2 regions of the Bifidobacterium sp. M3-N-101 genome follow, and region 1 is predicted to be linked to the other one. Evidence: riboswitches for the same ligand, from Rfam matches in the RefSeq annotation. Region 1 holds a riboswitch; the other holds the start of a gene.
What was found. Region 1 has a riboswitch for thiamine pyrophosphate ahead of NBH12_RS02635 (xanthine permease). Riboswitches for the same ligand answer to the same signal wherever they lie in the genome.
Positions count from the first base shown of each region.

Region 2: it holds a riboswitch for thiamine pyrophosphate, as region 1 does, so the genes downstream of both, thiS (sulfur carrier protein ThiS) here and NBH12_RS02635 (xanthine permease) in region 1, are expected to answer to the same signal.

Region 1 is NZ_JAMOKQ010000002.1:249,409-256,748, forward strand. Features, by position in the region: gene NBH12_RS02615 (DedA family protein) at 1-590, opposite strand, end outside; gene NBH12_RS02620 (HAD family hydrolase) at 742-1,413, opposite strand; gene NBH12_RS02625 (SDR family oxidoreductase) at 1,526-2,296, opposite strand; partial or broken gene NBH12_RS02630 (acyl-CoA reductase) at 2,383-3,159, opposite strand; partial or broken gene NBH12_RS02635 (xanthine permease) at 3,150-3,296, opposite strand; TPP riboswitch at 3,344-3,440, opposite strand; gene NBH12_RS02640 (heat shock protein transcriptional repressor HspR) at 3,571-4,158, opposite strand; gene NBH12_RS02645 (DnaJ C-terminal domain-containing protein) at 4,314-5,327, opposite strand; gene grpE (nucleotide exchange factor GrpE) at 5,506-6,189, opposite strand; gene dnaK (molecular chaperone DnaK) at 6,189-7,340, opposite strand, start outside.
Region 2 is NZ_JAMOKQ010000004.1:124,889-132,228, reverse strand. Features, by position in the region: gene tyrS (tyrosine--tRNA ligase) at 1-998, opposite strand, end outside; gene NBH12_RS04200 (putative ABC transporter permease) at 1,124-1,891, opposite strand; gene NBH12_RS04195 (HD domain-containing protein) at 1,901-2,434, opposite strand; gene NBH12_RS04190 (rhodanese-like domain-containing protein) at 2,704-3,060, opposite strand; gene thiF (thiazole biosynthesis adenylyltransferase ThiF) at 3,203-4,012, opposite strand; gene NBH12_RS04180 (thiazole synthase) at 4,151-5,020, opposite strand; gene thiS (sulfur carrier protein ThiS) at 5,032-5,226, opposite strand; TPP riboswitch at 5,404-5,507, opposite strand; gene argH (argininosuccinate lyase) at 5,666-7,138, opposite strand; gene NBH12_RS04165 (argininosuccinate synthase) at 7,314-7,340, opposite strand, start outside.

The sequences.
Region 1 (7,340 bases):
ACGATCACCAATTCGAAGTGATCCTGCACGGCCGGAATATTGCCAAAGAAGTAACCCAGCAGCGTGAACAGCGTGGACCAGCACAGGCCGCCAGCCACCGAGAACGGGGTGAATCGGCTCCAACGCATGCCGGAAATACCGGAGATGAACGGCATGAACGTACGAATGAACGGGAAGAAACGGCCCAGGAACACAGCCAGCGGGCCCCACTTCTCAATCATGTGCTCGGTTTTGGCCAAACGCTCCGGGGTCAAGGCCTTCACCTTGCCGGACTGGATAATGCGGCGGCCGAAGAAGTGGCCAATGAAGTAATTGCACTGGTCACCGATAATCGGGGCGCACCAGACCACCGGCAGCAGCCAGAACAGCGGCAGCGCAGCCTTGCCGGTCGCGGCATCGGGAGCGGCGAACACACCGGCGGCGAACAGCAGGGAGTCGCCCGGCAGGAATGGGAAGAACACCACACCCGTTTCGATAAATACGATGAGGAAGATAAAGCTGAGGGTCGGCGCCACACCCATGGCAATCCAACCGGCAATCGCGGCACGCGGATCCTTCAGCAGTTCGAGGATGAAATTAACGAAGCCCATGTGTTTCCTATGAGTACTAAATCTTGTATTGAGCTGCCAGCCCAATGAACCAGACAGTTATATGCAAACCGTCAAACACCCTACCAGCCGGCCTATAACATCAGGTCGACTGGGGGTTTCCCACACAAACTCCGCAATACAAACGAAATTTCTACTCCCCCAGACGCTGCCGCACAAAGGCGTCCAGCGCGGCCGCATCGATGCCCTCATACGAGTCGATGGAGGCAAACTGGCCAAGGCCGGAAGTGTCGGTGCGAATCCAGCCAGTCTGCGCAATCAGTGTGGCCCCCGAGGCGGCGCCGGAGCGCAGGCCGGATGAGGAATCTTCCATTACCACGCACTTGACCATGTCTTCAGGCGCGATGCCGAGTCTCTCAGCCGCGGCCAGATATGGGGCAGGGCTCGGCTTGTGCTCGTACGGATCATCGCCGCAGACGTAGCCGGCAAGCAATCCATCAGCCTGCTTCATGATGTTCTCGGCCATGCGGCGAGGCGAAGTAGTGACCAGCATGGATGGGATGTCGGCTTCCTTGAGCGAACGCAGCACGTCTTGCACACCAGGAATCCACGGCAGACGTTCGACCTCCGCCTTGAATACATAATCCTTGAGCTGCTTGTCGATTTCGGGAACGCTCAATGTGCAGCCATGCGCAATCATGACCTCCGCCACGTGCGGCACCGGAGTGCCGGAGCACTCCCAACCGAGGTCCTCGTTCCACTCGCCGCCATTGTTGTGCGCAATCTCAATCTCACCGTCATGCCAGAGCGGCTCAGAATCGATGAGAGTACCGTCCAAATCCCAGAACACGGCTTTGAGCAGCATGGTTACCTCCGTTCGCATGACCACACGCCAATCGGCGCTTTTACTCTTGCTGCATTCCATTGCACCAACCGGATGCGACAACCATAGCGCGTCAGCACACCGCTCCTGCACTTCAGCGCATGGTCAAACCACCATCGACGTGCAGACATTGCCCGGTAATGAAGCCGGCCATGTCGGACGCCAACAACGCGACCCCTCCGGCGATGTCATCGGGACGGGCAAGGCGGCCAAGAGGCGTCATGGCAATGATTCGTTCACGAACATCCTCGGTGGCGGCTGCGCTGGATGCGGTTCCGGTCGTCAAACCTGCGGCAATGGCATTAACGGTAATGCCGAAGCCGCCCAGCTCCTGGGCCAGAGAGCGGGTCATGCCGACCAAGCCGCCTTTGGCAGTGATATACGAATGGTAGGGCACGATGGGCGAATCGACCAGATTGCTGGAGATGTTGATGATACGCCCGGAGGTCTGGGCTCGCATCAGCGGCACCACATGTGAGCACATCAGATATGCACCATGCAGGCATCCCTCGATCTGTGCGCCAAACTCATCCCAATCGCCTCCAGCAAAAGTGGAACGGCGACGCGGATCAAAGGAGAAGCGTCCGAAAGCATTATTCACTAAGATGTCCACGCCGCCGAATGAGTCGACAGCGGTACCCACCAGCTTGGAAGATTGCGATTCATCGCAAACATCCGCCTGTACAGCTATAGCCAAGCCTCCCAGTGAGTGGATGTCTTCAACAGTGCGCTGCGCGCTGGCGGCGTCATGTACGTAATTGATAACGACAGCGGCTCCGTGCGATGCCAGGCATTTCGCCACGGCCGCTCCTATGCCCTTGCCGGAACCGGTGATGATCGCTGTTCTGCCATCCAGATTCACCATTGGACGCCGTGCCATATCGCTTTGCTCTGTCATTACCCTTGCCTTTCGCCCTGCTACCAGCCCCTGCTGCCCGCAACGGCACAGGCCTATTCCATATCCATATCGAACGAATCGCTGTACACATCGCTGCCGCGTTCGACATCCACCGCGCGCAACAGATCGATGAGGTTGAAGCCCCCATCATGATGCCAGCCGGATTTCGCCCGATCCATCTCACCGAGCGGACAGATGCGATTCACACCGACCGCGGCCAATATATCTGCAAGACCAAACAGTCTGGTTGAATCCACAGCGACACCGCAGCTCTGCAGCCAGCCACGGCAGGAAGTCAGTCTTCTGGCGGCGTCCAACAAATCTGGCACCGCCACCACGTTGACGGTGCGGTTCAACGGCGACATCAGCGAAGCAACATCCTCGTCGGCACCGCTACCGTCAAGTTCTCGATACAGCACCGACCATGCCGTGCTATGGCCACTGGCGAACACCGCGGCCTTCCCGCCCATCAAGGCTCTCATCTCAGCGTCGGTGCGCGCCCGCTGAATGGCCACGTTCTCGGCGTCACTCAATACGGAGCGCGGATATTTGCGCTGCTGATTCTCAAGCTCGCCACCGAGCAGCTGAGCCACTTCACGAGGGGTGAGGGCTCCATCAGTCTCCACGAACACGGTCTGCGGAGCCAGGCAGCTTTGCTGGTCATATGTGGCGATGTCAACAGCCACACGATGCACGGTATCGGCATAGGTATCAGGGCGCAAAGCCTCTCGGCCAATGAACGCCAACCCGACTTTTGCTCCGTAACCTAGGCAGGGCTTGGATCCGGCGACTTTGCCCGCAATCAATTTGGTAGTCTGCGAAGAACCGTAATCATGTTCGACGACAGGGCGATAGGTAAGCCAATCGCTCCTGCCACGAATACCGGATCAAGCCAAACATTGGAAACGAACACGTGCTGAAAACCCAGCAGTACGTTCTGGGCGGTCAGCTCCTTGCGTATTGACATACGCTTCCTCTCTCTCAACGCGCATATGGGATGCCGAGCCGAACAGAGGAGTTCAACCGTCGCATTCCCTACGCGAGTGTTAGCTCACAGGTTCGAAGGGTTCGGCACATACCGTCTCAGCCTAAAGCACCCCTTACGAATCGGTTTTCGCACGTCACCGTAACAAACCTTGACATCTCCGTCAAGAAAATTCGTGCTTTTTTCGGCAGCTGCCCGATGCGAGATAACAAACAGTTTTACGAATGGAGAAGGAATCGAAGCAATGCGGCCAGACTCACCAACCCCACAGGACCATGGACTTGAAGTCGGCGGGAGTGGAGTTGGAGTCGCCGGTGGCGCCGGCAGCGGTATCGGCGGCAGTATCGCGGCCGGGCAGTTCGCGGGTTTCGCGGCGGATGGCGTTGCGCCAGAGGCGGGCGCGGTTGGAGCGTTGTACCTCCACAATATTGCCGTCACGGCCTGCGGCGAAAACGCTCTCCTGGTCGCCGGTTTGCATGCGTTTGACTTCGCGGCGCAGTTGGCGATTCTCTTCTTCGAGGACCAAAATGCGTGCGATGCCGGAAAGATTGATGCCTTCGTCCTGGCTCAGGCGCTGAGCGCGAGTCAGGCGGGCAATGTCACGCAGGCAATAGCGGCGAGCGCCACCATCCGTGCGCTGCGGACGAACCAAACCGAGGCGGTCGTACTGACGGAGGGTCTGGGGGTGAATGTTGGCCAACTCGGCGGTCTGGCCGACGGTGAAGATGGGCAATTCGATGTCGAAGCCGACGTCATCGGCTCCGTCGAGATCGGCCCTGCCCATCACGAGCGCGGTTGCGCACATCGCGTACAACTGCTTCATCTGGTTGGCTAACCGCACCATTGTTCACCTCCTGTGATTTTGAGAGCCTTCGGTTCGATTCCCGGCTCCCCTCAGAGAGGGGAGCCAAGACCACCCTCAGTCAGCCTTTGGCTGACAGCTCCCACCAGCGGGAGCCAAGATTGCGTTCATTCAGCTTCTGCCAGCGGGAGCCCCTGTTAGTTGAGATAGTCGCCGGCTTTTTCGTCGAATTCTTTGGCGGCGTGCTTGACCGCCAGACCCGGCTTGGCAGGGACCATGATCTGCACACGGCCGATCAGGTCGCCCGGCTGGTTGCCACGCTTGACACCCAGCCCGGCCAACTTGACCTCGGCACCGGAGCTGGAGCCCGCGGGCACCTTGAAGGTAACCAGGTTCCCATCGATATCCTTGGCGTCGACCTTGCCGCCGGCCACGGCCTGGCCTACGGTGACGGGCAGGTTCATGACGATGTCACGACCGCGCATCGAGAACGTGGAATCCGGATTGACGGTGACGTGCAGGTACAAATCGCCGGCCTTGCCGCCGTTGATGCCCGGCTTGCCCTTGCCGGCCAGCTTGATCTTCTGACCGTCCTTGACGCCGGCGGGCACATGAGCCTTGAACTTCTTGCCATCCACGGACAGGGACACGGTCGCACCCTTGACCGCCTGACGAAGGGTCAAGCTGATCTTGGAGTTGCGGTCCTCGCCGTTTTCGGGGCGCGGGGCTTCCTCATAGCCGTAGCCACCGGCGTTACCGTATGCCTGCTGGCCGTAGCCGCCAGCACCCTGCCCCGCGGCCCCACCGAACATCGAGAAGATGTCGTTGAGATTGGGGTTGCCGCCGCCCGAAGTGGAGAAGCGGATACGCGAACCGTTGCCACCGGCACCCTGGCCAAACATGGAGCCGAAGATGTCGGAGAAGCCGGAAGCGTCGAAGCCGCCGGCACCGGAACCACCGGCAAAGCGGGCGCCGCCCATGCCGAACTGGCGAATCGCGTCGTACTTTTGGCGATCTTCCTTCTTGCTCAGCACGTCGTAGGCTTCGGAGATGTCCTTGAACTTCTCCTCGGCTTCCTTGGTCTTGTTGACGTCAGGGTGGTACTTGCGGGCGAGCTTGCGGTACGCCTTTTTGATGTCGTCGTCCGAAGCGTCCTTGGAGACACCAAGGACTTTGTAGAAGTCTTTACTGAGCCATTCGTTTTCAGCCATTCATGTCTCCTTTCTTGAAAAGTCTTTATGGTTGGCTCCCGCTGGCGGGAGCTGTCGAGCGAAGCGCGACTGAGGGTGGTTTATATTCAGTGTTTGACCACCCTCAGTCAGCCTTCGGCTGCCAGCTCCCACCAGCGGGAGCCAAGGTAATGTCAGCTCGTTAGCGAGCTGGCCGTTATCAGTTTTGCGGGGAGGCTACTACTACTCGGGCGGCGCGGATTACGCGGTCGCCGATACGGTAGCCGGCTTCCACCACGGTGTCGACGGTTTCCTTGTCGGCATCGGCATCCGGCTTGTGCAGGATTGCCTCATGCTTGGTGGGGTCGAAGTCCTCGCCCTTTTCGCCGAACTTCTCGACGCCGAACTTCTCGAAAGCCTTGTCGATCTTGGCAGCCACCGCCTTGAACGAATCGTCCATCTCGCTGTTCTCGCGAATGCGGTCGATGTCGTCAAGGGCCGGCAGCAGCGCGGTCAGCACGTCGATAATGCCGTGCTGGCGGAAGCGCTCCTGCTCCTTCTGCGCACGATTGCGGTAGTTGATGAACTCCGCGCGTTCGCGCTGCAGGGCTTCGAGGTAGTCGGCGGCTTCCTTCTTGGCCTTGCCGAGAGGGGTGAGGGTGTCTTCGGAATCGGACTGGCCTTCGCCAGTCTTCTCTCCGGCATCCGACTTCTCTCCCTCAGCTGCGGCAGGAGCCGCGTCGGCTCCTTCATTGGAAGGAGCCTGGGCAGCCGAATCCTGCGCAGAGCCGGACTCGGCGGAGGCGTCAGCCCCTGAAGAGGCCTGAGCGGCCTGGCCGGCAGCCTCAGCATCTGAGGGATCCGGCAGGTCGTTCAGGTAGTCGTCCTTGTTGAACTCGGACATCACTTGTTGTCCTTGTTGTCATCGTCGTCCACGACCTCGGCCTCAACGGTGTCGTCGTCAGAACCGGAGGCGGAGCCAGCGGAAGCGCCGGCCGCACCGGCACCAGCCGCGGCACCTTCAGCACCCTGCTGGGCGTAGAGGACCTGGCCGATCTTCTGAGCGGAGGTCATCAGCTCACCCTGAGCGGTCTTGACCTTATCGGTGTCGTCACCCTTCAGGGCTTCCTTCAGAGCGTTCACCTTGTCGGTGACTTCCTTGACGATGTCGTCGGAGAGCTTGTCCTTGTTGTCGTTGACGAGCTTCTCGGTGGAGTAAGCGAAGGCTTCAGCCTGGTTGCGGGTCTCGGCGTCTTCCTTGCGCTGCTTATCCTCAGCCTCGTGAGCCTCGGCTTCCTTGACCATGCGGTCGATCTCGTCCTTCGGCAGGCCGGAACCACCGGTGATGGTCATGGACTGCTCCTTGCCGGTGCCCTTATCCTTGGCGGACACGTGCACGATGCCGTTGGCGTCGATGTCGAAGGTGACCTCGATCTGCGGGACGCCACGCGGAGCCGGAGCGATGCCGGTCAGCTCGAAGGTGCCCAGTGGCTTGTTGTCGCGAGCGAACTCACGCTCACCCTGGTAGACCTGAATCAGCACGGACGGCTGGTTGTCTTCAGCAGTGGAGAAGACCTCGGAACGCTTGGTCGGAATGGCGGTGTTGCGGTCGATGAGCTTGGTCATGATGCCACCCTTGGTTTCGATACCGAGGGACAGCGGGGTCACGTCAATCAGCAGGACGTCCTTACGGTCGCCCTTGATGACGCCGGACTGCACGGCAGCGCCGACAGCCACAACCTCATCCGGGTTCACGGACTGGTTCGCTTCCTTACCACCGGTGAGTTCCTTGACCAAGTCCTTGACGGCGGGCATGCGAGTGGAACCACCGACGAGCACCACGTGGTCGATGTCGCTCACGGAGATGCCGGCGTCGTGCAGCACGTTGTTGAACGGCGTGCGGCAGCGGCCCAGCAGGTCGGAAGTCATTTCCTCGAAGTGCGCACGGGTCAGGGTCTCGTCCAGGTGCACCGGGGTGCCGTCAGGGGTCATGGCCAGGTACTGCATGGAGATGGAGGTGCTGGTCGAGGAGGACAGCTCCTTCTTGGCCTGTTC
Region 2 (7,340 bases), on a different contig from region 1:
AGCGCACCGGAAGCGTCAATGGCGGCCTGGGTAGCGGCCTCGCCATGCACGAAGCTGGTGACCTCCCAGGCGAGGGTCTTCTGGGCCTCGCGCTTGCCGGGGTTGGTCTTGGATTCCTCGACCAGTCGTTCGATTTCGGCCTTGGGCAGGAAGGTGAACGCCTTCAGCAGGCTTTCCATCTCCACATCCGGGCGGTTGATCCAGAACTGGTAGAACTTGTACGGGCTGAGCATCGTGGCATCGAGCCAGACGGCGTTGCCCTCGGACTTGCCGAACTTCTTGCCGGAAGCATCAGTGATGATCGGGCTGGTGAACACATTGACGTCCACACCGCGCACCTTGTGAATCAGGTCCAGGCCGGAGGTGAGGTTGCCCCACTGGTCGGAGCCGCCGAGTTCCAACGTGCAGTGGTATTCGTCAAACAGGTGGAGGAAGTCGTTGCCCTGCAGCACCTGATAGCTGAACTCGGTGAAGGAGATGCCTTCCTCGGAGTTCAGGCGGCGAGCCACGGTGTCTTTGGCCAGCATGGTGCCCAAGCGGAAGTTCTTGCCGACATCGCGCAGGAAGTCGATGACGGTCATCGAAGCGGTCCAATCGTAGTTGGACACGAAACGCACCGGGTTGGCGCCTTCAGTCTCCAAAATGCCGCCGATCTGGTTCTTGAGGCGGTCGGCCCAGCCGGCCACCACGTCCTTCGGATTGAGCGTGCGTTCACCTGACTGGCGCGGATCGCCGATCAGACCGGTGGCGCCACCGACCAGGGCGATTGGATGATGGCCTGCCAACTGCAGATGACGCATGTTGATGAGCTGCACCAGATTGCCGATATGCAGGGATGCAGCAGTGGGATCGAAGCCGCAATAATAGGTGATGGGCTCGCCGTTCAATGCTTCCGCAAGTCGATCCCTGTCCGTGGACTGAGAAATCAACCCGCGCCATTCCAGTTCCTCAAGCAGGGTGTTGAAACCCGCTTCCTTGAAGTCGGTGACGTGAGCCATAGCCTGTCGCTTCTCCCTATCGAATTGTGTATAAAACCGCCCAATTGGGCACAGTCAAGTTTCGCAGAACATGGCGACAGTGCCGAACACCAGCCGAGCCGCGCGATTCAGTAAAACGCCTTATTCTAGCGGCGCGGGCCCATAAGTTCGCGCAAAGAGTCGATGATGTCCTGACGATTCGGCACCTGGAACTTCGGGAAGGACTTGAGCATACGCTTCTGCTGTGCGTTGATAACACCGTTGGCTGCCCAACGCAGACGCTCAATCGTATCCTGCGAGAGCTCGCGCATCTTATCGGATACCGCACTGGAACCCCATTGCCACGTGTCGCCTGCTCGTGCAGCCACATCCTGCACCGTTTGAGTAACGGAGTCGAGCACCTGCTCGAATTCGAGCATGCCTGCCACCGTGACCGCTAAATCAATGATGGTGACCAGAGCCAGTACCGTGACCAATGTGTGCAGCATTGGCACAGGAATCAGGTCAGTGAACTGTGCCACGTATGGTTGGGCGCCGAGCACAATCACCACACCGGCAATACCGAAAATCACCGCCCCTAAAAGGCACACACGCCCTTGGACATTGAAACGGAAATTCGAGTAATCCCACCAACGTGCGTGGAAGAGCTCCTCCATAACCCACGAGGTCGTGTATTCAAGAATCGTGGCGCCGACCATCGAAATCAGAAAGATGATGATTGGATTATGGAGATTGCCGAGCACGGCGATGCCCAGTACCGCACCGGTGCCGTAAATCGGGCACAGCGGACCGTTGAGGAATCCACGGTTTACCAAGCGACGTTCTTGGCAAGAAACAAGGATGGATTCATAGACCCAGCCCACAAAGCTGTAGAACAGGAACCAGAGGAAGTAGTGTTCAAGCGCAATCATCATCGGCGGTAATCACCTTGTAACGCGGTGTTTGATGTGTGCCTCCAACGAGGGCAGATGTGGCTTGTTGAACCGGTCGAACGAGAACGTTTCGGCGGTGGCCGAAAGCTTATCCGACAACGTGACAAGGTATCCTTCGATATAGGCGGGCGGCACAGGGGTCATCGGGAACATATGGTTTTCGATGCTGTTGCGTTCGATGTCGTTGAGGTCAAAATCCTTCAAAGCGTTCATCAAGGCCGCATGGCCATGGGTGAAGCCGTGCCAACGGTGCTGCCCGTTGTCCCAGTCGTGCCAGTCGTACAGGAAGTAGTCGTGCAGGAGAGCCGCACGAATCAGAGACCTGAGATTCACGCGGTACCAGAGATGTGCGCGATCCGCCAGCCAAACGGCGAGGCACGCCACACGTATGGAATGCTCGAATGTGGTGACATTGCCGTGCTGATAGCAGCAACGTTCGATCTGCATGTGCTGATGTTCGATGACTTCACGGCCATGCTTGGCGACCAAGCGTTGAATCTGCGCTCGAGTGAGCAGGCGTCCCACGGTTTCGTCCTTCCCGTTCGGGCTGGTTCGGTTCATTCCATGTGATTACCCGACAACATTCAAGTATTTATCGGGTAACACCGTGACCGATTGTAGGGCACGCACATTACCGTGCACACTCATCCAAAAGAACGACAATAGGAACTGTTCGAGAAATCTTTGCGCTTAGCACGAGTCAGTGCAAAGATCTCTCGAAATCAGGGATTATTACGAGAATTCCTTGCGCCGAGAGGTCAGAGATACGTTGCGGCCAATCGGCTGTTGAGCTGTTAATCGTGGAGGGATTCGAGATAATCAAGATAGCCTTGGAAGCCTCCATAGAGGCTGGCCACATCGTAACCGCGATCGGCGAGAATTTCGGCCACTTCCTCGCTCCACCAACCTTGGGCGCAATAGACCACAACAGTTCGATCCTTGGGCACGGTTTTGAGTACATGAGCCAATGGATCAAGAGGAGCATTGATGGCACCTTCGACCGGGTGAGCGGCGAAATCGGCCGGTTCCCTCAAATCGAGCAGCGTAACCGTATTCGGGTCGAGCTCGGCGAATTCTTCCGGCGTGATGTGACGATACGCACACTCACCGCTCTCATCGGCATCAACCACATTATGCAAAGCAATAGGCATGTTCTTCCCCTCTCGTTCTGATCTTGGCTCCCCTGGAGGGGAACTGTCCGCGTAGCGGACTGAGAGGAGGCTTGCTCAACCGCAACAACTCCCCTCAGTCACCTACGGTGACAGCTCCCCTCAGAGGGGGAGCCATATAGCTCTAAATCGCGCAGGCCGGCTGAATATAGTTGGCCGAGTCAATGGCGGTGATGGTCGGTTGCTCACCACACACCGGGCAATCCGGCACATGCTCCGGCAATGGCACCCGTCGAATATTCATGGTCAACGCATCCACGGTGAGCATGCGGCCCACCAACGGCTCCCCCACGCCGACTATCAGCTTGACGGCTTCAGTGGCTTCCAGACTGCCGATCACGCCGACCACCGCACCCAAGACGCCAGCTTCCTTGCAAGTCGGAATCTCGCCAGCGGCAGGCATGTCGCGGAAAATACAGCGATAGCACGGGCCTTCACCGGGAATGACGGTCATCACCTGACCTGCGAATCCGACCACACCCGCATGAATATACGGTTTATTGGCCAATACACAAGCGTCATTGATAAGGAACTTCGCGGCGAAATTGTCGGTGGCCTCTATCACCAGATCGTATGCCCCGATGAGGCCGGCGATATTGTTGGCATCAACAAGCTCATAGTAAGTGTCGACCGTCACGTCCGGGTTGAGTTCACGGATGGCCTCAGCCGCTGACTCCACCTTGGGCTCGTTCACCCGTGCAGTGGTGTGGATAATCTGGCGTTGCAGATTGCTCAAATCCACCATATCGCCATCCACGAGTCCGATGCGACCGACTCCGGCTGCCGCCAGATACAGAGCAACCGGCGAACCGAGCCCGCCCGCGCCGATAATCAGCACACTGGAAGCCAGCAGACGCTTCTGCCCTTTGACACCCACGCCCTTCAAAATCAGATGACGCGCGTACCGCTCCACCTGTTCATCCGTCAATGCCATGTTTTCTCCATGTTTCTGCCCTCTCCGGAGGGACGCTGTCATCACAGGTAACTGAGAGGAAGTTTTAACGCTGCCTCGCGAATTCCTCTCAGTCCGCTACACGGCCAGCTCCCCTCAGAAAAGGGAGCCAATACCCAATCAGTGCAAATACCCCGTGGTCGGACTGGACGGCACGGCTTGTCCCTCGGTCACCTTGCCAAGGCCAGACAGATACGCGGAACGACCCGCATCGATGGCGTGCTTGAACGCCTCAGCCATCAACGGAATATTGCCAGCGGAGGCCACAGCCGTGTACGCCATCACCGCATCCGCACCCATTTCCATGGCATCGCAAGCCTGGCTCGGGCGTCCGATGCCGGCGTCGATGATGACCGGCACGTGCGCGTTGGCGATGATGATTTCGATAAAATCACGCATACGCAAACCCATGTTGGAACCAATCAGCGAGCCGAGCGGCATGACGGCGGCCGCACCAGCTTCTTCCAGCTGACGGGCTGCGATCGGGTCCGGGAACATGTAGGGCATGACCACGAAGCCTTCCTTGGCCAGCATTTCAGTGGCACGAATGGTTTCGGCGTTGTCCGGCAGAAGGTACTTGGTTTCATGCTCGATTTCGACCTTGACGAAATCAGTGTGGCATACTTCGCGGGCCAGTCGCGCAATACGCACGGCCTCCTCGGCATTGCGCGCGCCAGAAGTATTCGGCAGCAGCGTAATGCCCTCAGGAATGTAATCAAGCACGCTGTTCTCGGTGGTCTGCGCGCGACGCAATGCCATGGTGACAATCTGCGTACCGGCGTGCTCGACCGTGGCCTCGATGAGGTTCAGGTCATAGCGGCCGGAACCCAAGATGAATCGCGATTGGAATTCGTGGCCTCCCAGATTCAGCGGCTTGTCTTCCACCGGCAGAATCGGCGCAGCGGTACCGACCGGATTGGTGACGGCGGGCTGCGGCGGCAGCGGCGTCGCCTCAACGGATGCTTCAGTAACCGGATTGATATTGCTCATAGCTCTTCCTTTCAGCCACCCTGAACAAACTGTACGATTTCCATAACGCACTGGTCGTCAAGCATGGCATCGGCACGCTTGTCGCGCGGAATAATCTCACCATTAAGTTCGATGGCCACACGTTCGGCGCGGAATCCGTGTGCTTCGAGATAGTCGGCAACGCTGACCGGCGTATCGAGCTTGACTTGCTCTCCGTTGACCTGCATAACAACCTTTCCGAATAGTAAAAAAGGGTGCACGAAACGAACCGTACCTTAAGTGGTGCGCCCATTCATGAACCCAATCATGCGACCGTGTGGCCGCCGCGATGCATTGGCTACACCACGACCCGTCATACGGCTAAATTATGCAAACGGAATGAAAGACTGTTGCAGGAAACCTAACAAATCAAGAACAACGATTCCTTACGGCGGCATGACCCGCGTCAAGTTCCCCGGTCGAAGTCTGGCAACTTCCTCTCAGCCTTACGGCTCCCGTTCGTTACGATTATTCAGTGTAGGCCGTTGCGATGACAACGCAAGACCTAGCTCCCGCTGGCGGGAGCTGGCTCGCGGAGCGAGACTGAGGGTGGTCATGTGGACGAAGACCTTCGCAACCACCCCCAGTCGGCTTCGCCGACAGCCCTCGCCAACGGGAGCGCACAGTTTAAAACGTGCCGGGGGCCTTATACGCGGAACCGTCAGAAGTGGAGGCCGGGAACAACTTGAGCTCTTCGACGCTGGCCTTGGCGTCGGCAATCTGCTCGCGCACACGACCATAGGCGGTGCCGCCCTTGCCGTTGCGAGAGTCGACCGAACCGTGGCTGGAGAGCACTTCACGCACGCCCGGAGCCTTGCCGGCCGGCAGGAATGCGGCGAAGGTCTCGATGAAGTCCTCGTCGGTCAGATCCCAGAGTTCCTGGCCACGGCCTTCGGCGAGCTTGACGCAGGCACCAGAGAGCTCGTGAGCATGGCGGAATGGCACGCCGTTCTTGACAAGCCATTCGGCGATGTCAGTAGCCAGAGCAAAGCCGGTCGGCGCTTCCTCTTCCAGGCGGTCGCCGTCGAAGTGCATGGTCTTGACCATGCCGGTGAAAGCAGGCAGCAGCACTTCGAGCGTATCGACCTGGTCGAACACGGCCTCCTTGTCTTCCTGCAGATCGCGAGCGTAGGCGGTGGGCAGACCCTTCAGAGTGGCCAGCAGACCGGTCAGATCGCCAATGAGACGGCCGGACTTGCCACGGGCGAGCTCGGCGATATCCGGGTTCTTCTTCTGCGGCATGATGGAGGATCCGGTGGAATAGCCGTCATCGAGCTTGACGAAGGCGAACTCCTGAGTGTTCCAGATGATGATCTCCTCGGACAGACGGGAGATGTCCACGCCGGTCATGGCGGCCACGAACGCGAATTCGGCCACGAGATCGCGTGCGGCGGTGCCATCGATGGAGTTGTCGGTCACGCGGGAGAAGCCGAGCTCACGCGCCACGGCCTCCGGGTCGAGGCCGAGCGTGTTGCCGGCCAGTGCGCCGGAGCCGTACGGGGAGGCGTTGATGCGCTTGTCCCAGTCGATCAGTCGCTGCACGTCGCGGATCAGCGGCCAAGCGTGGGCCATGAGCTGGTGCGCGAGCAGCACCGGCTGGGCATGCTGCATATGGGTGCGACCCGGCATCACGGTGCGGCCGGCCTTTTCGCTCTGCTCGATCAGTGCGTTGACCAGGTCAAGCAGCAATCCGGCGATTACGCGGGAGTGACGGCGCAGCCACATGCGAATCAGGCAGGCGATCTGGTCGTTGCGAGAGCGGCCGGCACGCAGCTTGCCGCCGAGTTCGTCGCCAGCGATGTCGATGAGTCCGCGTTCAAGCGCAGTGGCCTCGTCCTCATCGTCTTCGATAGGAGCGAAGGAGCCGTCATCGACGTGACGCTGGAGCGTATCGAGTGCGTCTTCCATGCGCTGCAGTTCGTCGGCGGTCAGGAGTCCCGCACGGCCGAGAGCACGGGCGTGGGCGCGGGAACCAGCGATGTCGTCGTCAGCCAAACGCCAATCGAACTGCGTGGACTTGGACAGTCGGGCCAACTCCGGAGACGGACCGGATGTAAAACGACCACCCCACAAGGCCAAATGTTCGTTGTTCTCAGTCATGAAAGCTCCTTGAAAAGTGAAAATAGCTGTGTTTAAGCGTAGCAATGTGTTCAAACATACAGTTGCCCCCGCTGGCGAGGGCTGTCACATGGAGTGTGACTGAGGACAGTCCTTTCAAAGACCACTCCCAGTCAGCTATGCCGACAGCCTCGCAGCGGGGGCGACTGAGTAAGAATCACTCGACGGTGTTCTTCGGGACCTC